DNA from 3 places in the Janthinobacterium sp. EB271-G4-7A genome. Region 1 is predicted to be linked to each of the others. Evidence: predicted binding sites of a transcription regulator. Region 1 holds the regulator's gene; each other region holds the start of a gene.

Region 1 (7,724 bases):
AGGTTGAGCAGCAGATTCGGCGGCACCCTGGTGCCGTGCAAGCCCGCGTCGGCCCGCGCCAGCGCCACCGGGGGAGCGGCGGCAAGGACACTACGGCAAATCAGGCCAGCCACCAGCAGCCAGGCCCAGCCGGAGCAACGCAGCGCGGACGAGAAAGCGGACGGCAAAGCCCTCATGGCCCCGCTCCAGCCGCCGGCTTGCGGTAATAGCTTTGCAGCACGACTTGCGTGCTTTCCTGCGCGCCAAAACCGATGGCCGTGATGCGGTACACATAGCTTTCCGTGGCCAGACCACTGGCCACTGCAGTGGCCTGCGCGCCGGGCGGGTGAAACGGCAGCAGTTCGATAAGGTAGCGGGGCCGGCGCGACGGCAGGAAACCCTGCCCCGTCTGCATGGCGGCGCCCGTAAACTGGCCATACGGCACGGTGCGGCTGCCCCCTGCGGCACCATCGAGGTCCGTGCTCAGCCAGAGTGCCGGCGCACCCGGGGCTGCCGGCAGGCACAGGCCCAGTGTTCCCCCTTCGCCGCAGCCGTCCGCAAACCCTGCCGCACTGCCTGGTGCGAAGAGGCTGCTGCGCCCCGGTGCGCCAGGCAAGCCTTCGATATCGTTCTGCGCATCCACCAATGCCTCCTCCGCCGCCTGAAACGCGATCTGCCTGTCGCGCTCGCCCCGTGCCGCCTTTTCGCCCTGCAAGGCCATCTGCGCCGCCGATATGCCCAGCAACAAGATGATCACCAGCAGACACAGCACATACACGAGGGTAGCGCCGCTGCGGTGCCCACGAAGTGCGCGACAAGGTACGCAACAGCGGACGCCCGCGCCAGCCATCGCGCCGCCCGCCTAGGCCGGCCCGTTGCGCAGCATGATGCTCGTCTGCACCAGTTGCCGCAGCCGGGAGCGCGTTGCGGCGGGCAAGGACGCGCGCGCGATGCGCACGCCCGTGTCCCCGGCGCCGTGCGCCTCGGCATACACCTTGCCGAACAGATCGAACTGCGCCGGCCCCAGTTCCGCCATCTTGTCCGCCTGGCCCGCCTCGCCATGCAATAGCAGCGCCACGCGCACGCTGGCCACGCGCTTCCAGTGCGTGCGCCGGTGAAAATCGCGCTGACGCGCGGCCGCGTCCGCGCCAACCAGCACCAGCGCCGCATCGTAGGCGTCGAGCGCGCTGGCGTTGACATAGCGGTTCGCCACGCCGTCGGCCGGCGTATCCGTGTCGAGGCCGTACAGCACCTGGAAAGCATCGACGCCGCGGATGATGGCATCCGCGCCCCAGCCGTTCGCGCCACGGTATTTGCAGCGCAGCTCGCCCTCGCCATCGGCGCCCTGCGCTACATAGAAAATGCTCCAGCCCCGCTGCGCCTGCGTTTGCGCGGCGCCCACGCCAAAACCCGCGCAATTGAGCACGGAACCGTCGCCGCCCTCTTCCTTGCCGGCGCCGTAATAGCGCAAGGCCAGCACATCGCTGCCATGCAGGACGCCGGGCAGCGCGCCGCTGATGCCTTCGCTGTTCTTGCCCAGGCTGCGCGCGTCGAGCCCGGCCACATTGGCGCTGTCGTCATCGGCATGGGCGACGGGCGCGGCGCTGCTATCCCAGTTCACGTACGCCGTCTGGCGCACGGCGCGGGCGATGGTATCGAGCGCATAGCGGCCGTTGTCATCCAGCCGCGCGCTGGAGGACTGGTCGCCATAGCTGCCGCTGACGGCCAGCAACACGCTACTGGCCGCCAGCATCAGCAACGCGCCGAGCGACAGGGCCACCAGCAATTCGACCAGGCTCATGCCCCGATGCCGGCGCCACGCGGCAGGCACGCGGTTCATGCGCCGCCCCCGCCCAGCTGGATTGCCAGCCTGGGCAGCGACTCGCCTGCCGCATTCTCGGCGGACGAGCCATCGGGCAGGCGGGCGCGCCAGCCCAGCTTGATGACGATGGGCGCCCCTTTGCCGCCGCTGCAAGCCCAGTGCAAACCCTGGGCAGCGGCGTCCCACGCGGCGAGGTCGCGGCAAATGTGCAGACGTGCGCCGGGCAAGGCCGCATGCAGCCGTTGCTTCCATTCGGCGATATCGAATTGCGCCAGTTCAGCCGCACCGCAGGCGGCGGCACCGAAGCAGTCCGGCGCACCGCCGCCAGCGTCGGCGCCGTCCGCCGCCGCGTACGCCACGTTCAGGTAGGGATTGCCCGCATCGGGTCCATTCATGAGCACGCTGTTTGCGCGCATGCGCTCGGCCATGCCGGCGGCCAGTTGCACGCCCGCCGACAACAACGCCGACTCATGGCGCGCGCGCAGGGAGTTCAGTTGCAGGATGCTGGCACCGAGCAGGCCCAGCGCCAACAGCAGCAGCGACACGAGCACCTCGACGAGGCTGCTGCCACCCGCAGGAAACATAGTGCGACCGCCATTGCGCATGCGCTACTCCCTTCCGCAGAAAGAGTCGCAAGAACAGGCGGCCCAGCTACAAGATAGGCGCGCGCAAAAAACCGGATCTGCGCTAGCGCAAACAGGACAGCGATAAGGTGAGAAGAACAGCGTTGAATTGATCAGGCCGCTTGCCAGGCGAACGCTGGCGTAATGAAAACGGGGCGCATGAGTAGCCCCGTTGGCGGCGAAGTGAACGTCAGGGCTTGCGTGCCTGTCCCACTTCGGCAATCGCATCCTGGAACTCGGCCAGGTCTTCGAAGTTCTTGTAAACGGAGGCGAAGCGGATGTAGGCGATCTTGTCCAGGCGCTTCAATTCTTGCATGACGAGTTCGCCGATATAGCCGGAATCGACTTCGCGCAAGCCGCTGGTCAACAGTTTTTCCTGGATGGACGCGATGGCCGTATCCACGGAGGCGGCCGCGACGGGACGCTTGCGCAAGGCCAGCATCAAACTGCCGCGCAACTTATCCGCAGCGAACTCCGTCCGGCTGCCATTCTTTTTGACGACGGCCGGCATGATAAGTTCAATGCGCTCATACGTGGTAAAACGCTTGTCGCATTTGCCGCAGCGGCGGCGGCGCCGAATGGCATCCCCTTCCTCCGATACGCGCGTATCGAGAACCTGGGTGTCGCCGTGCTGGCAAAATGGACATTTCATGGGCTGGCTACAACTTTATAGTAATAATTACGGGAAATCGCCGCCCTTGTACAAAGGGCGCCCGAATCACTCCGGGCGCCCTTGGGCACGACTGGAATGTGTCATACAGAATCTTACTCCGTATGACACATTCTGGACAAATAATTAGCGACTATTCCGGTAAGGAGCGTCTGCAGCAGATTGCTCATCGGTCGCGCGGACAAGGCGCGAGGAGGACGCATGGCTAGCCATGCTACGACGAGCAACGCAGTACCCGCTTCCGAGGGGCTGTCTGCTGTAGATGTATTCCTTCACCGGAACAGGCTCTTAAGCTGCGTACACCGGGTGCGCGTCGGCCAGCACTTTCACGGCCGCTTTCACGCGCTCGATGGTGGCGGCGTCATGCGGATTGTCCAGCACGTCGGCGATCAGGTTGCCCACTTCTTCCGCTTGCGCTTCCTTGAAACCGCGCGTCGTCATCGCTGGGCTGCCCAGGCGGATGCCCGAGGTGACGAATGGCTTTTGCGGGTCGTTCGGTATGCCGTTCTTGTTGCAGGTGATGTGCGCGGAACCGAGGATGGCTTCGGCTTCCTTGCCCGTCAGGTTCTTGGCGCGCAGGTCGACCAGCATGACGTGCGATTCGGTGCCGCCGGACACGATGCGCAGGCCGCGCTTGATCAGGGTTTTCGCCAGCACGTCGGCGTTCTTGATCACTTGCTTCTGGTATTCGACGAATTCAGGGCTCAGCGCTTCCTTGAAGGCGACGGCCTTGCCGGCGATCACGTGCATCAGCGGGCCGCCCTGGATGCCAGGGAAGATGGCCGAGTTGATGGCTTTTTCGTGTTCGGCCTTCATCAGGATGATGCCGCCACGGGGGCCGCGCAGGGATTTGTGCGTGGTCGAGGTGACGAAGTCAGCGAACGGCACCGGGTTCGGGTACAGGCCGGCGGCGATCAGGCCGGCATAGTGGGCCATGTCGACCATGAAATACGCGCCAACTTCCTTGGCGATCTTGCTGAAGCGTTCGAAGTCGATCTTTTTCGAGAACGCCGACGCGCCAGCGATGATCAGTTTCGGCTTGCGTTCGCGGGCCAGGCGCTCCATTGCCTCGTAGTCGATGTCTTCTTCCGCCGTCAAGCCGTAGGAGACGACGTCAAACCATTTGCCGGACATGTTCAGCGGCATGCCGTGGGTCAGGTGGCCGCCTTCGGCCAGCGACATACCCATGATCAGGTCGCCTGGTTTCAGCATGGCGAAGAACACGCCCTGGTTCGCCTGCGAGCCGGAATTCGGCTGCACGTTCGCGCATTCGGCGCCGAACAGCTGTTTCACGCGGTCGATGGCCAGTTGCTCGGCCACGTCGACGTATTCGCAGCCACCGTAGTAGCGCTTGCCTGGGTAGCCTTCGGCATATTTATTCGTCAGCTGCGAGCCTTGCGCTTCCATTACGGCTGGCGACGTGTAGTTCTCCGACGCGATCAGTTCGATGTGGTCGTGCTGGCGCGTATTCTCTTTTTGGATGACGGCGAACAATTCAGGATCGACGTTGGCGAGGTTGTGATCTTTTGCAAACATGTAAAAACTCCAAGTATGAGGGTGCTTGTACTGGCAGGTTGGATCGAATGAGGGGAGCCGGCGTTAAGTGAATAACAACATTGGACAGGCAGCCTCTTCGTGCTTTTCCATAGTGGCTACCCAGGCGAACGGCTGATGAAAAATCTCACGTTTCCCGGTGGATGCCCACCTTTCGCCGGTTTGCCGATCGCCATTCATGGAGATCGCCCGACTTTTCGCCAGTCACGTGAGACGTAATGGAAGCCAAATTGTAAGTTAAGTGCCCAAATTGAGCAAGGAATGCAACCGTGCGGCTATAATCGCCGCGCGCCACTCCAGCCAGGGTGCGGCCACAAGCTGCCCCGGGGCATGACTGCGGCTTTTAAGCTGAACTTAAACCTGGCCATGGCATGTAAGCGTATGTTACGAAGCTTGCCATTGCACACGCCGGATTTACAATGCTGCGGTGCAACTTATATGCAGCTTTTGCATGGCTTTCCAGCAAGCGCCCACAGTCACAAGAAGAAAAATCGCGTAAAATGTTGCTCAATCTCACTACTGGCGCAATAAACATGCCTTCAGTCTTTACCTGGAACGTACGTGTCTACTATGAAGACACCGACGCCGGCGGCATCGTCTATTACGCAAATTACCTGAAATTCTTCGAACGCGCGCGTACCGAATGGCTGCGCGCCATCGACGTGGGCCAGCAGGAATTGCTGGAGCAGCACGATGCAATGTTCGTTGTCAAAAGCGTCAACGCCGACTATCATGCGCCAGCCAGGCTCGATGACACGGTAAGATTAACCTTAAGCATAGAAAAAATGGGGCGCGCCTCCATCGTTTTCCTGCAACAAGCCTGGTGCGGCGACCGCCTGCTCAATACGGCCCGCGTCAAGATCGGCTGCGTCGATTCGGCACTGCGCCCGCGCGCCGTGCCTGATGCAGTCGCGGCCCGCATGCGCGCCGCCTGAGCCCTACCCGCCACTCCCGGACAATTCACCCAACAGACTGCCAGCCAATGAACGTTACACAAGATCTTTCTTTCCTCGCGCTCATCTCCAATGCCCATTTGATCGTGCAACTGATCATGGCCCTGCTGCTGCTGATTTCCCTGACCAGCTGGACCTACATTTTCCGCAAGATGTTTGCCGTGCGCCAGGCGCGCAAGCAAACCATCGAATTCGAACGCAGCTTCTGGGCCGGCGGCAACCTGCATGCGCTGCACCAGAACGCCAGCGGCAACCGCGACCAGAGCGGCGCGCTGGCCCGCATCTTCGATGCCGGCATGGGCGAATTCATCAAGGGCAAGGCTTCCTACGGTTCGCGCGAAGCGCTGGACGTGGGCGCCGTGCTCGACGGCGCCCGCCGCGCCATGCGCGCCGCGTTTCAGCGTGAAATGGACGTGCTCGAATCGCACCTGGCCTTCCTCGCTTCCGTCGGCTCCGTCTCGCCGTACATCGGCCTGCTCGGCACCGTCTGGGGCATCATGAACGCCTTCCGCGGCCTGGCCAACGTACAGCAAGCCACGCTGGCCGCCGTCGCGCCCGGCATCGCCGAAGCGCTGATCGCCACCGCCATCGGCCTGTTCGCGGCCATTCCCGCTGTCGTCGCCTACAACCGTTTTTCGCATGACATCGACCGTCTGGCGATCCGCTTCGAAAGCTTCGTCGAGGAATTCTCCAACATCCTGCAGCGCCAGTCGCGCTAAGAGGGAGCAGCGTCCATGGGTTCCTCATTCAATAGCGGCGGCATGCGCGGCGGCCGTGGCCGCAAGTTCAAGTCCGAGATCAACGTCGTGCCGTATATCGACGTGATGCTGGTACTGCTGATCATTTTCATGGTGATGCCGTCGTCGAACAATCCCAGCGTGGTGAACTTGCCCAACGCGGAAAAGTCGGCCAAACCGCCCGATGACTATATTCAGATCGTGCTGAAACCGAATGGTTCACTGTCGATCGGCGTCATCGGCAAGGAACAGCTGTCGCCGGAGACGGAACCGAACCGCGACGCCCTGCTGCGCAAGCTGCGCGGTTTGCATGAAAGTAATCCCGACTATCCCGTGATGATCGCGGGCGACAAGGAAAGCAAGTACGACGATGTGATCCAGCTCATTTCGGAAGCGAAAAAGATGGGCATTACCCGCGTCGGCCTGGCCACCAAGTAAGCGCAGCACCCTGTTTCCAGACTTGACCGTTTTTAGATAGACTAGACTTTGCAGAACAAACAAATCGACCATGTACTCGGCAAGCCCTACAGCGTGCCGCGCGAACGCAGCCGCTGGCCCTCGCTGGGCCTGGCGCTAGCGATGCACCTTGGGCTGCTGTTTTTCCTGTGGGTGGGCGTACACTGGCAAAATACGGAACCTGTCGCCGTCGAAGCGGAAGTGTGGGATATGAAAGTGCAGACGGCCGCGCCGCCGCCTGACGTGGCGACGGAACCGGAGCCGACACCGGCGCCGCCGCCGGAACCGCAAGTGGAACAGCCGGCCCCGCCGCCACCGCCGCCCGTGGCAGCGCCCGAGCCGAAGGTCGACCTGCGCGAGGCGGAGATCGCCCTCGAGCGCAAGAAGGCCAAGCTGAAGGAAGAAAAAGACAAAGCGGCAGCGGAAGAACGCCGCAAGCAGGAATTGAAGGAGCGCGAGGAAGAAAAGCGCGAACTGGAAAAACAGAAGCAGAAAGAAAAAGACAAGGCTGAAAAGCTGGAAAAAGAAAAGGCCGACAAGCTGGAGAAAGCCAAGGAAGCCAAAGAGAAAGAAAAAGCGGCGGAAGAAAAAGCCGAGAAAGAACTGTCCGAGAAAAAAGCGGCGGCAGAAAAGGCCGCCAAGGCGAAAAAAGCGGCGGAAGAGAAAAAAGCCGCCGACAAGGCGCGCGCCGCGGAAATGAGCCGCATCACGGGTGCGGCGGGCGCCGGCACGACGGGTACGGCCGCGAAAGCGACCGCGCCACGCAAGGACAGCGGCTATGTCGCTGCCCTGACGAGCAAGATCAAGAGCAATATCGCATACAGCGGTAGCACGGACGTGCCGGGCAACCCGCGCGCCGTGTTCAAGATCGAGCAACTGCCAACTGGGGAAATTATTTCGGTCCGAAAGATTAAAAGTAGCGGCCTGCCG
Region 2 (7,724 bases), on a different contig from region 1:
TCGCAAGCTGGCCTGACGTATTCCGAAACCAAGGGCAAGGATGTGCAATTGGTATTCCTGGCCTACGCCGACTTGAACCAGGCGCTGATGGGCAAGAATATCGACGCCATGATGCAGTCCGAGCCGCAATCGTCGCAGGCCATCAACAAGGGTTTCGGCACCGAAGTCATCAAACCGTACGACACGCCGATCGGCGAACCCGTGCGGACTATGGTGATGACGGAAAAGTTCTACAAGGAACGCCGTCCCGTGGCGGAAAAATTCATGCGCTGCTTCGTCGAAGCCACCAAGACCTTTATCGACAACAAGGCGACGGCGGAAAAGTATGTGCGCGAAGTGGTGTTCCGCGGCCAGATCACGAAGGATGACTTCGACGACGCGATCAGCAATTCGCCGTATTCGTATGACATCTCGCCCGAGCATATTCAGACCACCACGGACGTGATGGTGAAAACGGGCGTGGGCCGCATGACGAAACCGCCCGTGGCCAAGGACTGGGTCAAGACCGACTTGCTGGAGCAGGCGAAAAAGAGCCTGAACGTGAAGTAAACCGGATATTGGCAATGCCCGATGGCCCGCTTAAGCGGGCCATCATTTTTTTGCGGCATACTAATATATACAGGTAGCGTGAAAGATTGCCGAAATCTTGAGGGTGCGCCACCCCGTCATGCCTCAGGCGCGATATCATGGCAGGCTTGCGGCATTGGATGGCGGCGTCGTGCCTGTCACCGGGCTGTCGCCTGAATCGCGCTTGTCGGCTATGGTGTAAACTTAAACTATGCAGATCTATTTCTTTTTCATCGCCGCGCTGTTGTACGCGGCGTGCGCGGTGCTTCCCTCGTCCCGTGCCCGGCTCATTGCCGGCCTGACCGGCGTTGCCTGGCTGGCGCACGCCGCCACCTTGTGGTTCGACCTGATGGCGCCGGGCACCTTGCGCTTCGGTTTTTCCGCCATGCTGTCGGCCGCGCTGTGGGTCTCGGTGGGCGCCTACTGGATAGAGAACCGCAATTTCAGCCTGGACGGACTGCGCCGCATGGTCATGCCCAGCGCCGTCCTCGCCATCGGCCTGGCCTGGGCCTTTCCTGGCAGCCAGGTCAACATGGAAGGCAAGTCGGCCGTCTTCGGCTGGCACATTGCCGTGGCCGTGCTTGCCTACAGCACCTTGACGATTGCCGCCTTCCACGCCGTGCTGATGGCGCTGCAGGAATCGCGTTTGCATACGCGCAGCGAAAGCCGCGGCTTCATCGGCACGGCGCTGGACCAGTTGCCAGCCCTGTTGACGATGGAAAAACTGCTGTTCCGCATGATCGGCCTGGGCTTCATCCTGCTGAGCCTGACCGTGCTGTCGGGTATCGTGTTTTCCGAACAACTATTTGGCAAGGCCCTGAACTGGGATCACAAATCCGTGTTTACCATGCTGTCGTGGCTGTTGTTTGCCGCGCTGCTGGCAGGCCGCCGCTTTCGCGGCTGGCGCGGCAAGACGGCCCTGAGTTTTACCCTGGCCGGTTTCGCCACCTTGCTGCTGGCCTATGTCGGCAGCCGTTTTGTACTGGAAGTGGTTTTACACCGAGGATTCGCATGACACGTGTTTTATTCTGGCTGGCGCTGGTATTCCTGGTGTTGTTTGCTATCCGCAGCAAGATCCGGAGCATGCAGCAACGGGCCCGCGCGCAGCAGCAACAGCAGCCGAATCCGTTTGCGCCGCCGGGCCGGCCGCAGGAATTGCCTGATGCCGAACTGATGCTGTGCTGCGCCCATTGCGGCGTGTACTACCCGGCCTCCGAAAACGTGCAGGCCAAGGGCCACGATTACTGCAGCCACGCGCACGCCACCTTGTAAGGGCGTGCCGGCGCGCGTTGCTCATCCGTATCGTAACGTCCTCCGGCATCCGTCCGGCGTAGCATCTGCAGCAGGCGGTTCGTCGCCGCCATTGCAGAAAGGCGCGCTCCCATGTCCCGTCCCAGTCCGCAGACCGTCACCGCCGCCGGCATGCCGCCGGCGCCGCAACTGAGCGGCAATTCGCTGCCCATGCAGGCGCTGCGCGCGCAGATCGGCCGCATCGCCCGCTGTGGCGCGCCGGTGGCCATCCGCGGCGAATCGGGCACGGGCAAGGAACTGGCGGCGCGCGCCATCCATGCGCAGGGCGCGCGCGCCAGCTTCCCGTTTATCGCCGTCAACTGTGGCGCTATTCCCGAAGCGCTGATGGAAGCGGAATTCTTCGGCTGCCGCCCGGGCGCCTATACGGGCGCGCTGCACGAACGCCAGGGCTTGTTCCAGGCAGCCCACGGTGGCAGCTTGCTGCTCGACGAAGTCGACGACCTGCCGCTGTCCATGCAGGTGAAACTGTTGCGCGTGCTGCAGGAGCGCCGCGTGCGCAAGCTGGGCGGCAGTACTGACGAGGCAGTCGATGTGCGCATTCTGTGCGCCAGCCAGCATGGCCTGGGGCGCGGCGTGGCGGCCGGGACGTTTCGCCAGGACCTGTTCTACCGCCTGAATGTGATCGAGCTGGCACTGCCGCCGCTGCGCGAACGGCGCGGCGATCTGCAGGTATTATGTGAGGTGATCCTCGCGCGCCTGTCGCCGCGCCGGGCAGTGAGTCTGGCGCCGCCCGTGCTGGCGGCCCTGGCCGCGTATGCGTTTCCCGGCAATGTGCGCGAACTGGAAAACGTGCTGGAGCGGGCGCTGGCCTTTGCCGACGGCGGCGTGATCGCGCTCGAGGGGCTGGCCTTGCCGTCGGCGGCGGGCAGCATGCCGTCGCGGGCGCCGCCGGCCTTGCCGGAACGGCAACTGTGCCTGCCCGGCATGGCGGCGTATGGCGTGCCCCCCGTCTTGCCGCTGGACATGTATTTGCGCCAGGCCGAGCGCGACATGATCATGCTGGCGCTGGTGCAGGCGCGCTACCACCGCGCGCGGGCGGCGCGCCAACTGGGCCTGAGCGTGCGCCAGTTGCGTTACCGCATGCAGAAATTGACGATACAGGAAGCCCTATTTGATGAGCGCATGGACGATAGATGAAGACGGCTGGTGCGATGGCGCGCTGCGCTATGACTCCCAATACTACGATGCGCGACCGGACGGCGCGCAAGTCGATTTGCTGGTGATCCATAACATCAGCTTGCCGGGCGGCCACTTTGGCGGACCGCATGTGTCGGACTTGTTTACGGGCCGGGTAGATTATAATGCCGATCCTTCTTTCGCCGACCTGCGTGGCTTGCAAGTCTCGGCGCACTTTTTTGTGCGGCGCGATGGTGCGTTGCTGCAATATGTTTCTGCTGATAAACGTGCCTGGCATGCCGGCGCGTCCACCTTCGAGGGACGTCCGCAGTGCAATGGCTATTCCATCGGTATCGAAATGGAAGGCGCGGACGATGTGCCTTTCCAGCGGCGGCAATACCATGTCCTGGCGGCGCTGACGGTGGCGCTGGCGGCGCGCTACGGGCTGTCCCAGGTGCGCGGCCACGAGCATATCGCGCCGGGAAGGAAGACGGATCCGGGACCGTTTTTTGACTGGCATTTTTACCAAGTATGCTGGCTGGAAACCTTGCGCGGGCAGCCTGCGTTAGCGCTTACTTCGCGGGGATTGGGCTTTCCATCCATGCCCTGAAAAGTCAACCGAAATCGTATAAGAAAAGACAAAAAATTACGCTGGCGGATGCCGGAAAACTATTGCATCACCCTTCGATGGGTACTACAATTAGTGCAGAAGTTGGATGTAAAGACTATATCTAGTGCCATCACAGACGTTTTCAGAATTATTGTCAAAGCTATCCGGATTGCTGATAAAGCACTGGAACTGGCGGTTTATCACCCTTGATCGTGTTTCGCGCCAGCCGGGCAGTGCGGTGTGGCGAGATGGATACTGACCTGTTTTATGCACTATGAATTTACTATTTAGCAACAAATACCTGAAGAAACCCTGACCATCGGGCGTTCTATTCAACAACACACGCGGCAGCAAAACTGCAGGCTGACTTTAGCTGACAACGGGAGCTTCAATGCAATCACCACAAGATATTTCCATCCATCCAACGCCAGTATCGCCAGCGCCAGGCGCGGCCAACAGTGTGGCGAGCACGGGCGCGGCATTGGGCGACTATCGCATCATCCGCCGCAACGGCGCGGTGGTGGCATTTGAGCCTTCGAAGATCGCCATCGCCATGACCAAGGCGTTTTTGGCCGTTAACGGCGGCCAGGGCGCAGCCTCGGCACGCATTCGCGAACTGGTGGAACAACTGACCGACGGCGTCGTCGCCGCGCTGGTGCGCCGCCATCCGGGCGGCGGCACCTTCCATATCGAAGACGTGCAGGACCAGGTGGAACTGTCGCTGATGCGTTCGGGCGAACACGACGTGGCGCGTGCCTACGTGCTGTACCGCGCCAAGCACATGGAAGAGCGCCGCCTGCAGAAGGAAGCGCAAGGCGCTTCCGCGCAAGTCACCGCGCCCCAGCTGAACGTCACCGACAACGGCGTGCGCCGCCTGCTGGACATGCAGGAAGTGCGCGACCTGATCAACGCCGCCTGCGCCGGCCTGGAAAAGCACGTCGATGCCGACGCTATCCTGGCTGAAACAGTGAAAAACTTGTACGACGGCGTGCCCGTCGAAGAGCTGCACAAGTCGGCCATTCTGGCGGCGCGCGCGCTGATGGAAAAAGACCCGGCCTACAGCCAGGTCACGGCCCGCATCCTGCTGCACACGGTGCGCAAGGAAGTGTTCGGCAAGGAAGTGCCGCAAGCGGCCGCTGCCGCCGAATACCTGACGTATTTCCCGCAATACATCGCCAAGGGCATCGCCGCCGAGCTGCTGAACCCGGTACTCGCCAGCTTCGACCTGGAACGCCTGGCGAAAGCCATCGTGGCCGACCGCGACTTGCAATTCGGCTACATCGGCCTGCAAACCCTGTATGACCGCTACTTCCTGCACATCCAGGACGTGCGCATCGAAATGCCGCAGGCGTTCTACATGCGCGTGGCCATGGGCCTGGCGCTGAACGAGGCGGACCGCGAAGCGCGCGCCATCGAGTTCTACAGCCTGCTGTCCTCGTTCGACTTCATGAGCTCGACGCCGACCCTGTTCAACTCGGGCACCCTGCGCTCGCAGCTGTCGTCGTGCTACCTGAGCACCGTCTCGGATGACTTGGAAGGCATCTACGACGCCATCAAGGACAACGCGCTGCTGGCCAAGTTTGCCGGCGGCCTGGGTAACGACTGGACGCCAGTGCGCGCCCTGGGCGCCCACATCAAGGGCACCAACGGCAAGTCGCAAGGCGTGGTGCCGTTCCTGAAAGTGGTGAATGACACGGCCGTGGCAGTCAACCAGGGCGGCAAGCGCAAGGGCGCCGTCTGCGCCTACCTGGAAACCTGGCACATGGATATCGAGGAATTCCTCGACCTGCGCAAGAACACGGGCGACGACCGCCGCCGCACGCACGACATGAACACGGCGAACTGGATTCCCGACATGTTCATGAAGCGCGTCATGGAAAAAGGCGAATGGACCCTGTTCTCGCCGTCGGACACGCCAGACTTGCACGACAAGGTCGGCAAGGCTTTCGAACAGGCTTACGTGGGCTACGAAGCCAAGGCCGCCGCCGGCGAAATCCGCGTATTCAAGAAGATCGCCGCGCTGGACCTGTGGCGCAAGATGCTGTCGATGCTGTTTGAAACGGGCCACCCATGGATCACGTTCAAGGACCCTTGCAACATCCGCAGCCCGCAGTCGCACGTCGGCGTCGTCCACAGCTCGAACCTGTGCACGGAAATCACCCTGAACACCAGCAGCGATGAAATCGCCGTCTGCAACCTCGGTTCCGTGAACATGCCGGCGCACATGAAGGAAGGCAAGCTCGATCACGTCAAGCTGGCCAAGACCGTGCGTACCGCCATGCGCATGCTCGACAACGTCATCGACATCAATTACTACGCCGTCGACAAGGCGCGCAATTCGAACATGCGCCACCGTCCGGTCGGCATGGGCGTGATGGGCTTCCAGGACTGCCTGCACATGATGCGCGTGCCGTTCGCCTCGGACGCCGCCGTGTCGTTTGCCGACACCTCGATGGAAGCCGTCTGCTACTACGCCTACCTGGCGTCGACGGAACTGGCCGAAGAGCGCGGCCGCTATGAATCGTATGCAGGTTCGCTGTGGGACCGTGGCATCCTGCCGCAAGACTCGGTGAAACTGCTGGCAGAAGAGCGCGGCGGCTACCTGGAAGTCGATTCCTCGTCGGCCATGGACTGGACTCCGGTGCGCGAACGCATCGCCAAGTTCGGCATGCGCAACTCGAACTGCGTGGCGATCGCCCCGACGGCGACGATTTCGAACATCATCGGCGTCTCGGCCTGTATTGAGCCGACGTTCCAGAACCTGTACGTGAAATCGAACCTGTCGGGCGAATTCACCGAAATCAACGGCTACCTGGTGCGCGACCTGAAGGCGCGCGACCTGTGGGATGAAGTCATGATCTCCGACCTGAAGTACTTCGACGGCTCGCTGGTGAAGATCGACCGCATCCCGCAAGACCTGCGCGATATCTACGCCACGGCCTTTGAAGTGTCGCCAAGCTGGCTGGTGGAAGCGGCTTCGCGTCGCCAGAAGTGGATCGACCAGGCCCAGTCGCTGAACATCTACATGGCTGGCGCATCGGGCAAGAAACTGGACGAGACCTACAAGCTGGCATGGCTGCGTGGCCTGAAAACCACTTATTACCTGCGTACCATCGCCGCTACCCACATGGAGAAATCGACCTCCAAGACGGGCGCCCTGAACGCCGTGGCAGTCGACGGCGGCATGTCGGCCAGCGCCCAAAGTGCACAAACCAGCGCCCAGGCAGCCGTCGTGGCGGCAGCAGCAGTGGCCGTGGCGCCGGTAGTGGCAGCGGCAGCGGACGACGCCGATGGCGAAGCCTGCTACCTGCGTCCGGGTGACGATGGCTTTGAGGAATGCGAAGCCTGCCAGTAAGATTTTAGTTGTCAGCCCGGCACGGCCGGGCTGATTCAATGTTGTCAATGTCCGCATTGTCCGATACAACGGGCCTGTTGCGGATCGCCGGCTCGCCGGCATGGAAAGGAAGAAGAATATGTCGTTGTCTTGGGATGATGAAACCACGTCGGCAGCTGTGCCGCGTCCGGCGCAGCAAGCGCCACTGGGAAATACCGAATTGAACCTGCCGGCAGGTGCCGAGCCGTCCGAAGCGAACGCCGAGCAAGTGGCGCGCCGCGTGAATGCCGACGACAAGCGCATCATCAACGGCAAGACGGACGTCAACCAGCTGGTGCCGTTCAAGTACAAGTGGGCGTGGGACAAATACCTGGCCGGCTGCGCCAACCACTGGATGCCGCAGGAAGTCAACATGCAGCGCGATATCGAGCTGTGGAAAAACCCGAACGGCCTGACGGACGACGAGCGCCGCCTGGTCAAGCGCAACCTGGGCTTCTTTGTTACCGCCGACTCGCTGGCCGCCAACAACATCGTGCTGGGCACCTACCGCCACATCACGGCGCCGGAATGCCGCCAGTACCTGCTGCGCCAGGCGTTCGAGGAAGCGATCCATACGCACGCCTACCAGTACATCGTCGAATCGCTGGGGCTGGACGAAGGCGAGATCTTCAACGCCTACAACGAAGTCAAGTCGATCCGCGACAAGGATGAATTCCTGATCCCGTTCATCAACACCCTGACCGACCCGGCGTTTGTCACCGGTACGGTGGAAAACGACCAGAAGCT
Region 3 (7,724 bases), on a different contig from region 1:
AGCCGTGCAGAGGGCGGCCGGACAGCACCGCGTCCGCGCAGCCTTCGGCGCGGAATTGCTGCAGCACGTAGTTGTCGACGCCTTTCGCGGCCAGGGTGGTGGCCAGGGACAGCAACTGTTCGTCCGGCAGCAGGTCCGGGTGGGTGGTGGTGCGGCATTCGTAGGCGACGCCGCTGGCCAGGATGGCGTCCAGGCAGGCGCGCGCCGGGTCGCCGCTGCCGGCCACGCGGGTCACATGACGATAGTCGGCAAACGGCGCTTTGATGTCGAAGCCGACCCAGTCGACCAGGGGCAGCACTTCCTGCAGGCGCTGCGGATAGATGCAGGCCGTGTGCAGGCCGATGCCGAACCCCAGTTCCCTGACGTCTTGCATGGCCCGCCCCAGCGCCGGGTCCATGCACGCTTCGCCGCCGCTGAAGACGACGGCGTCGACCAGGCCTGCGCGCCGGCGCAGCCAGGTCAACACGTCGTGCCAGGGCATGGCGCCTTCCGGCGTGCGCGCCTGCAGGTGAGGATTGTGGCAATAGCCGCAACGCCAGGGGCAGCCCTGCACGAACACCACGGCCGCCAGCTTGCCAGGGTAGTCGGTGGCGGAAAAGGGCGTCAGGCCGCCCACTTTCAAATCAGCCGCCATGGCAGGCGGACAGGCCAACCCGGGCGCTCGCTTCCGTAAAGTACTGGCGCTCGTGGAATTCGCCCTGCTTGCCGATGTTGAACGAGGCGACGGGGCGATGATAGCCCATCACGCGGGTCCAGATTTCGCAGCGCTGGCGTTCGGTGTCGAGCAGAGTGATGGCGGGAGTGAAGTCGGGACGTGCGTTCATGGCGTTTCCTTGAGTGGGTGAGCGAGATCGGACTGCTTGCGCGCGATCAGTTCCGCGTCGCAGGTGGGACAGAATTCATGTTTGCCGGCCAGGTAGCCGTGGCGCGGGCAGATGGAAAACGTGGGCGTGACCGTGATGTAGGGCAGCGAGAAGCGGCTCAGGGCGCGTTTCACCAGCTCGCGGCAGGCATTCGCGTCCGACAGCGCTTCCGTCATGTACAGGTGCAGTACCGTGCCGCCCGTGTACTTGCGCTGCAGCGCGTCCTGCAATTCCAGCGCCTCGAACGGGTCGTCCGTATGGCCGACGGGCAGCTGCGACGAATTCGTGTAGTACGGGTTGTCGACCGTGCCCGCCTGCAGGATGGCGGGGAAGCGCTTGCGGTCTTCGCGGGCGAAGCGGTAGGTCGTGCCTTCGGCCGGCGTCGCTTCCAGGTTGTACATATGGCCCGTCTCTTCCTGGAATTGCACCATGCGGGCGCGCACGTGGTCGAGCAGGCGCACGGCCAGCGCATGGCCTGCTGGCGCCGTGATGTCGTAGGCGTCGCCGCTGAAATTGCGGATCATTTCGTTGATGCCGTTCACGCCCAGGGTGGAGAAGTGGTTGCGCAGGGTGCCAAGGTAGCGCTTCGTGTACGGGAACAGGCCTTGCTGCATCAGTTCCTCGATGGTGCGGCGCTTGATTTCCAGGCTCGTCTTGCCCAGTTCCAGCAGGCGGTCCAGGTCCGCCATCAGGGCTGGCTCGTCGCCGCGCCATCGGTGGCCCAGGCGCGCGCAGTTGATCGTCACCACGCCCAGGGAACCCGTCTGCTCGGCGGAACCGAACAGGCCGTTGCCCCGTTTCAGCAGTTCGCGCAAGTCCAGCTGCAAGCGGCAGCACATGGAGCGGATCATGTTCGGCTTGAGTTCCGAATTGATGAAGTTCTGGAAGTAGGGCAGGCCGTAGCGGGCCGTCATTTCGAACAGACGCTCCGCGTTTTCGCTATGCCAGTCGAAATCCTCGGTGATGTTATAGGTGGGGATGGGGAAGGTGAAGACCCTGCCCTTGGCGTCGCCCGCCATCATGATCTCGATGTAGGCGCGGTTGATCATGTCCATTTCCGCCTGCAGCTCGCCATAGCTGAAGTCCATCTCCTGGCCGGCGATGACGGGAATCTGCTCGCGCAGGTCGTCCGGGCAGACCCAGTCGAAGGTGAGGTTGGTGAACGGCGTCTGCGTGCCCCAGCGCGACGGCACGTTGAGGTTGAAGATCAGCTCCTGCATGTACTGGCGCACGTCTTCGTAGCGCAGGCTGTCCTTGCGGATGTAGGGTGCCATGTAGGTGTCGAAGGAGCTGAACGCCTGCGCGCCGGCCCACTCGTTTTGCAGGGTGCCGAGAAAATTGACGATCTGGCCGATGGCGCTCGACATGTGCTTGGGCGGACCGGATTCGATCTTGCCCGGCACGCCGTTCAAGCCTTCGTGCAGCAGGGTGCGCAGCGACCAGCCGGCGCAATAGCCGGCCAGCATGTCGAGGTCGTGGATGTGCAGCGCCGCTTCGCGGTGCGCCGCGCCCACTTCCGGCGGATATACCTGGTCCAGCCAGTAGTTGGCGATGACCTTGCCCGATACATTGAGTATCAGGCCGCCCAGCGAGTAGCCCTGGTTGGCGTTGGCGTTGACACGCCAGTCGCGCCGCTCCAGGTATTCATTGATGGACGCGGCGACATCGACCTGGCCGCGTGTGGGGGAAACTGCATTTGTCGTCATGAAACCTCCAGTAAACACAACATGCGGTGTTTTTATGGAGATTAATCACTAAATATAGTGACGTCAAAGGGCGCGTGCTGTTGCGTGACGAATCCTTGATGCAGGTGAAAAAAGCGCCCCCGTTTACTTTTTCGCGCGGCCCTGGCGCAGGATGACGCGGCTCAGGCCAAAGTACGCGGCGGCGCAGACGGCGATGCTGATAGTGGAGGCGGGCAGCACGTGCGCCCAGATTTCCAGCGGCGAGAAGGTGCTCCAGCTGGCGACGCGGATATCGAAGGTGACGTAGTTCGCCAGCAGCCAGTAGACGGCCAGCAGGCCCGTGCTGATGGCGATCTGGCGCGGCACCGGCATGGCGCGGCGCGCGAAGACGGCTTGCAGGAACAGCAGCAGCACGCCCGGATACGCGCCCAGTATCTCGGGCGACAGGATGGAGAGCTTTTCTTCGACATAGCCGTCGGCGGGCGCGGCCCACTGTACTTGCAGCACGGTGAGGAACAGGGTGAGCAGGAAGATCAGCAGCGGTTTGCGGGGCATGGCGGGCAATCGAAGAGGGAGAAAAGTGGGGCATTTTACAGCCAGGTCAAGCAAGTTGAACGCGCGCCAGCCATGCATGCATTCCTTCACCTGCGTCAAGGACTGGCCAGCATGGGCGGGGCTATAGTCTGCACCCTGAGCCGATACAGGACTGTGAATATCATGATGCTTGAATCAACCACCGCCACCCGCGTGGCCGGACCGCTGGAACTGGTCTGCCCCGCCGGCAGCCTGCCCGCCTTGAAAGCAGCCGTCGACAATGGCGCCGACACCGTTTACCTGGGCTTTCGCGACGCCACCAATGCGCGCAATTTCGCCGGCCTCAATTTCGACGAGAAGGCCATCGCCGAGGGCGTGCGCTATGCCCACCAATATGGGCGCAAGGTGCTGCTGGCGCTGAATACCTATCCGCAGCCGCACAACTGGGCCGTGTGGCGCAGCGCCATCGACCGCGCCGCGCAGGCCGGCATCGACGCCATGATCGTGGCCGATCCTGGCCTGATGGCCTACGCAAGTGAGCATCACCCGCAGCTGCGCCTGCACCTTTCCGTGCAGGGCTCGGCCACCAACTACGAAGCCATCAATTTTTACCATGAGCACTTCGGCATCGCCCGCGCCGTGCTGCCGCGCGTGCTGTCGATGGCGCAGGTGGAGCAACTGATCGCCAAGACGGAAGTCGAGATCGAGGTCTTCGGTTTCGGCTCCCTGTGCGTGATGGTCGAAGGACGTTGCGCGCTGTCGTCGTATGCGACGGGCGAGGCGCCGAATACCCATGGCGTGTGCTCGCCGGCGAAATCCGTGCGTTGGCTGGAAACGCCGAACGGCCTCGAATCGCGCCTGAACGGCGTGCTGATCGACCGCTATGCGCCCGGCGAAAACGCCAGCTATCCGACCCTGTGCAAGGGCCGTTTCGAAGTCAATGACGAAGAGTATTACGCCATCGAGGAGCCGGCCAGCCTGAATACCCTGGCGCTGCTGCCGCAACTGATCGCCATGGGCGTGCGGGCCGTGAAGATCGAAGGGCGCCAGCGCAGCCCCGCCTACGTGGCGCAGGTGACGCGCGTGTGGCGCGAGGCGATCGACGCCTGCCGCGAAGGCAATGCGCGCTACGCCGTCAAGCCGGGCTGGATGGCGGCCATGGACAAGCTGGCCGAAGGCCAGCAGCACACATTAGGTGCTTACCACAGATCTTGGAAATAGAGGATGAACATGCTGAAGCTCTCACTGGGCCCCTTGCTGTACTACTGGCCGCGTGCCACCGTCTTCGAGTTTTACCAGCAGATCGCCGGCACCGCCGTCGATATCGTGTACCTGGGCGAAACCGTCTGCTCGCGCCGGCATGAGGTGCGCCTGGCCGACTGGCTCGATATCGCCGACATGCTGGCCGCCGCCGGCAAGGAAGTGGTGCTGTCGACGCAGGCGCTGATCGAGGCGGGCGCCGAACTGGCGACCCTGCGCCGCATCACGGGCAATGGCCGCTATGGCGTCGAGGCCAACGACATGGGCGCCGTGCACTGCATGGAAAAGGGTACGTCCTTCGTCGCCGGTCCCCATTTGAACCTGTTCAATGGCCCCAGCCTGCAATTGCTGGCGCGCCTGGGTGCACGGCGCTGGGTGATGCCGCTGGAAATGGGGCAGACGGCGCTGGCCGAGATGCAGCGCCAGAAGCCGGAAGGGCTGGAGACGGAAGTCTTCGCCTACGGCCGCATGCCGCTGGCGTTTTCCGCGCGCTGCTTCACGGCGCGCAACCGCAACCTGCCGAAGGACGATTGCGGCTACAGCTGCCTGGAAGAGCCGGACGGCCTGCTGCTGCGCACGCGCGACGAAGTGCCATTCCTGGTACTGAATGGCACGCAGACGCAGTCGGCGCTGGTCTACAACCTGGTGCGAGAACTCGACGCCATGCGCGACATGGGCGTGGTGGTGGCGCGCATCAGCCCGCAAGCCATGCATACGGAACAAGTCATCGCCATCTTTGACCGCGCCCGCCGTGGCCAGGTCAGCGGCATCGGCGCCCAGGCCCAGCTGGCGGCCTGCCAGCCGGCCGGCGCCTGCGACGGCTACTGGCACGGCCAGCCCGGCATGGAACAGCACGCCCCACATTGAACGCATCGAAAGGAAGCACCATGCAAGATCAACTGGAAAGATTGCCGATCCCGGCCAAGCCTCCCATGAGCAAGCCCGGCGTGTCGTACCGCTTGCCGGAACCGCTGGCCGAATTGCTGTCCAAGCTGCCCCCGTATCCCGCCTCCTGGCTGTTCGTGCAAGGCTTGAACCGCCTGCTGGCGCCGCAATTGCCCGACGACGTGCGGCGCAGCCTGGAAGGGCGCAGCTTGCGCTTGCGGCTGCTGGACGCGGGCATCGCCTTCGATTTCGAGTGGCAGGGCACGGTGTTTGTGGCCGAGCGCTATGTCGACGTGCCGGACCTGTGCATCGCGGCCAGCGTGCATGATTTGATGCTGCTGGCGCGGCGCCACGAAGATCCGGACACCCTGTTCTTCAGCCGTCGTTTGAGCCTGGAAGGCGATACGGAACTGGGCTTGCTGTTCAAGAATACGCTCGACGCCATCGAGTTGCCGCCGTTCGACCTGCAGGCGCTGGGACCGCGCCGCGTGCTGGCGCATCTGCGCGACCGGGGCGCGCGGGAAGGCTGAGCGGCGAAGGGAAGAGGGGGCAGGCGCTCAGTGGCGGCAGTGGCCGCAAGCGCCGCTGCACGATGCCAGCTGTTCTTCATCCGTCGCTTCGCCCATGAAGCCGGCGTCGTTGACGGCGGCCAGCAGGCGTTCCTGCGTGGCCAGACGTTCGTCGAACTGCACCGTGGCGCCGTGCCGCGCCAGCGAGACGCACACGGTGCTCACGCCCGTGACGGCTTCGAGCGCGCCCGTCAGCCTGTCGGCGCAGCCTTCGTGATCCATCCCGATAATATTCAAGCGCGCTGTCTGCATGTGTTCCTCTTGTTTTTCAAATAAAAAAACAGCGTAGGCGAGGGGCGCGCATGCCGTCCAGAGCAGCACGCAAGATTTATTTCCTATTTGCGGTTTTGTTGATCTGGATTAACTCCAGCCACTCTGCTGCAGTCTGAAACTGCTGTTGTTTTGTACACAGTTGCCGTATTCCAGTCGACAAGCGTGCTCTGCTGCGCGATACTGTCATTCTGATAAGAACGCTATGAATGCGCTGGAAAGGAGGGGCCATGCGGCGCCGCCCCCTGCTCAAGCTTGCCGCCCTGTGGCCGTTGGGCGCGGCCATCGGCGCGGTGCCGCCGCTGCCGCTCGTGTATCCGCGCCATCAGGCGCTCGATGATCCGCAGCAAGGCTATGTGACGGCCTTGCTGCAACAGGCGCTGGCCCGTTCGGGCCAGGCCTATGCCTTGCGCCGCTCCGCACTGCGCATGGTGCAGACGCGCGCGATGCAGGAAATCGCCATGGCATCGGGCAGCGTCGATGTCGTCTGGGCGATGACGAGCCGCGCGCGCGAAACGCAATTGTTGCCAGTGCGCATCCCCATCGACCGCGGCCTCATCGGCTGGAGAGTGGCATTGATCCAGGCGCGCCAGCCGCAACTGCTGCGCGATGTGCGCAGCATTGCCGCCCTGGCGCGGCTGTCTGCCGGGCAGATGCGCGACTGGCCCGACTCCGCCATCCTGCAGGCGAATGGCTTGCGCCTCGATACGTCGAGCACCTATGAGGGCCTGTTCCAGCAACTGGCGGCAGGGCGCATCGATTACTTTCCCCGTTCCGTGATCGAGGCGCAAAGCGAGCTGGCCAGCCACGCGCAATTGCCGCTGGCGCTGGACACTCACCTGGTCATCCGCTACCCGGCCGCGCTGTACTTTTTTGTCGGCAAGCACCGGCCGGAACTGGCGCGCCACATTGAAACGGGACTGGAAACCATGCTTGCCGACGGCAGTTTCGCGCAGCTGTTCCAGCGCCATTTTGGCCGCCTCGCGCAGGGCCTGAATCTGTCCCGGCGCCACGTGCTGGAGCTGGCCAATCCCGACTTGCCGGAAGAGACACCGCTGGCGCGCAAGGCACTTTGGTATCGTCCGAGACATTACTAATAGTTTTGTTGATCGATGTCAAACAAGTGCTTCAATCGTGCGCAGGATGTTTGATGAAAAGCAAAGCAAGTTCAACAGAACACCTGTTGACACTTGTAAAATTTTCACCGAACATAATTCCTCGTAACAACATTTCTCCGGCGCAAGCGTTTATCGCAAGTGCCGTGCAGGATCCGTGCGCCCGTTCAACAGCCAGCTGCCGTCAGCCGCCGAACGCTCTGTTCTCTTGTAACCATCCGTTATCTTTTCGAAGGTTTGTCCATGCTCGATTCGATCACGTCCATATTGCACCAGGTGCCGGAACTGGCCCTGTTCCTGGCGCTGGGGCTAGGCTACGCGGTAGGGCAGATACGCTTCGGCCCGATCCAGCTGGGCGGCGTGTGCGGCACCCTGATCGCCGCGCTGCTGATCGGCCAGCTGGGCATCACCCTGGACGCCAGCGTCAAGAATGTCTTCTTCATGCTGTTCATCTTTGCCCTCGGCTATGCGGGCGGTCCCCAGTTCTTTGCCAACCTGAATGCCAAGGGTTTGCGATTAGGGCTGCTGTGCCTGATCGAAGTG

Evidence for each region. Region 1 encodes NrdR, which represses ribonucleotide reductase genes. Its sites were predicted from a motif close to CACNANATNTNGTG; they were not measured.
Region 2: a site for NrdR is predicted at 3,718-3,731, ahead of IGS58_RS02530 (ribonucleoside-diphosphate reductase subunit alpha). Genes of this name have one in related genera too.
Region 3: a site for NrdR is predicted at 2,616-2,629, ahead of IGS58_RS17365 (ribonucleoside triphosphate reductase). Genes of this name have one in related genera too.

What each region holds. Positions count from the first base shown of each region.
Region 1 is NZ_JACYMI010000003.1:73,531-81,254, reverse strand. Features, by position in the region: gene IGS58_RS20740 (PilC/PilY family type IV pilus protein) at 1-176, opposite strand, end outside; gene IGS58_RS20735 (pilus assembly PilX family protein) at 173-829, opposite strand; gene IGS58_RS20730 (PilW family protein) at 842-1,819, opposite strand; gene pilV (type IV pilus modification protein PilV) at 1,816-2,385, opposite strand; gene nrdR (transcriptional regulator NrdR) at 2,615-3,076, opposite strand; gene glyA (serine hydroxymethyltransferase) at 3,383-4,630, opposite strand; ZMP/ZTP riboswitch at 4,742-4,866, opposite strand; gene ybgC (tol-pal system-associated acyl-CoA thioesterase) at 5,182-5,583, shown strand; gene tolQ (protein TolQ) at 5,631-6,320, shown strand; gene IGS58_RS20700 (ExbD/TolR family protein) at 6,336-6,776, shown strand; gene tolA (cell envelope integrity protein TolA) at 6,825-7,724, shown strand, end outside.
Region 2 is NZ_JACYMI010000001.1:543,643-551,366, forward strand. Features, by position in the region: gene IGS58_RS02505 (ABC transporter substrate-binding protein) at 1-549, shown strand, start outside; gene IGS58_RS02510 (cytochrome C assembly family protein) at 779-1,582, shown strand; gene IGS58_RS02515 (PP0621 family protein) at 1,579-1,839, shown strand; gene IGS58_RS02520 (sigma 54-interacting transcriptional regulator) at 1,951-3,015, shown strand; gene ampD (1,6-anhydro-N-acetylmuramyl-L-alanine amidase AmpD) at 2,993-3,604, shown strand; gene IGS58_RS02530 (ribonucleoside-diphosphate reductase subunit alpha) at 3,996-6,959, shown strand; gene IGS58_RS02535 (ribonucleotide-diphosphate reductase subunit beta) at 7,078-7,724, shown strand, end outside.
Region 3 is NZ_JACYMI010000001.1:3,854,832-3,862,555, reverse strand. Features, by position in the region: gene IGS58_RS17370 (anaerobic ribonucleoside-triphosphate reductase activating protein) at 1-634, opposite strand, end outside; gene nrdD (anaerobic ribonucleoside-triphosphate reductase) at 624-824, opposite strand; gene IGS58_RS17365 (ribonucleoside triphosphate reductase) at 821-2,569, opposite strand; gene IGS58_RS17360 (hypothetical protein) at 2,693-3,103, opposite strand; gene ubiU (ubiquinone anaerobic biosynthesis protein UbiU) at 3,266-4,303, shown strand; gene ubiV (ubiquinone anaerobic biosynthesis protein UbiV) at 4,313-5,209, shown strand; gene ubiT (ubiquinone anaerobic biosynthesis accessory factor UbiT) at 5,230-5,757, shown strand; gene IGS58_RS17340 (heavy-metal-associated domain-containing protein) at 5,785-6,048, opposite strand; gene IGS58_RS17335 (substrate-binding periplasmic protein) at 6,297-7,163, shown strand; gene aspT (aspartate-alanine antiporter) at 7,425-7,724, shown strand, end outside.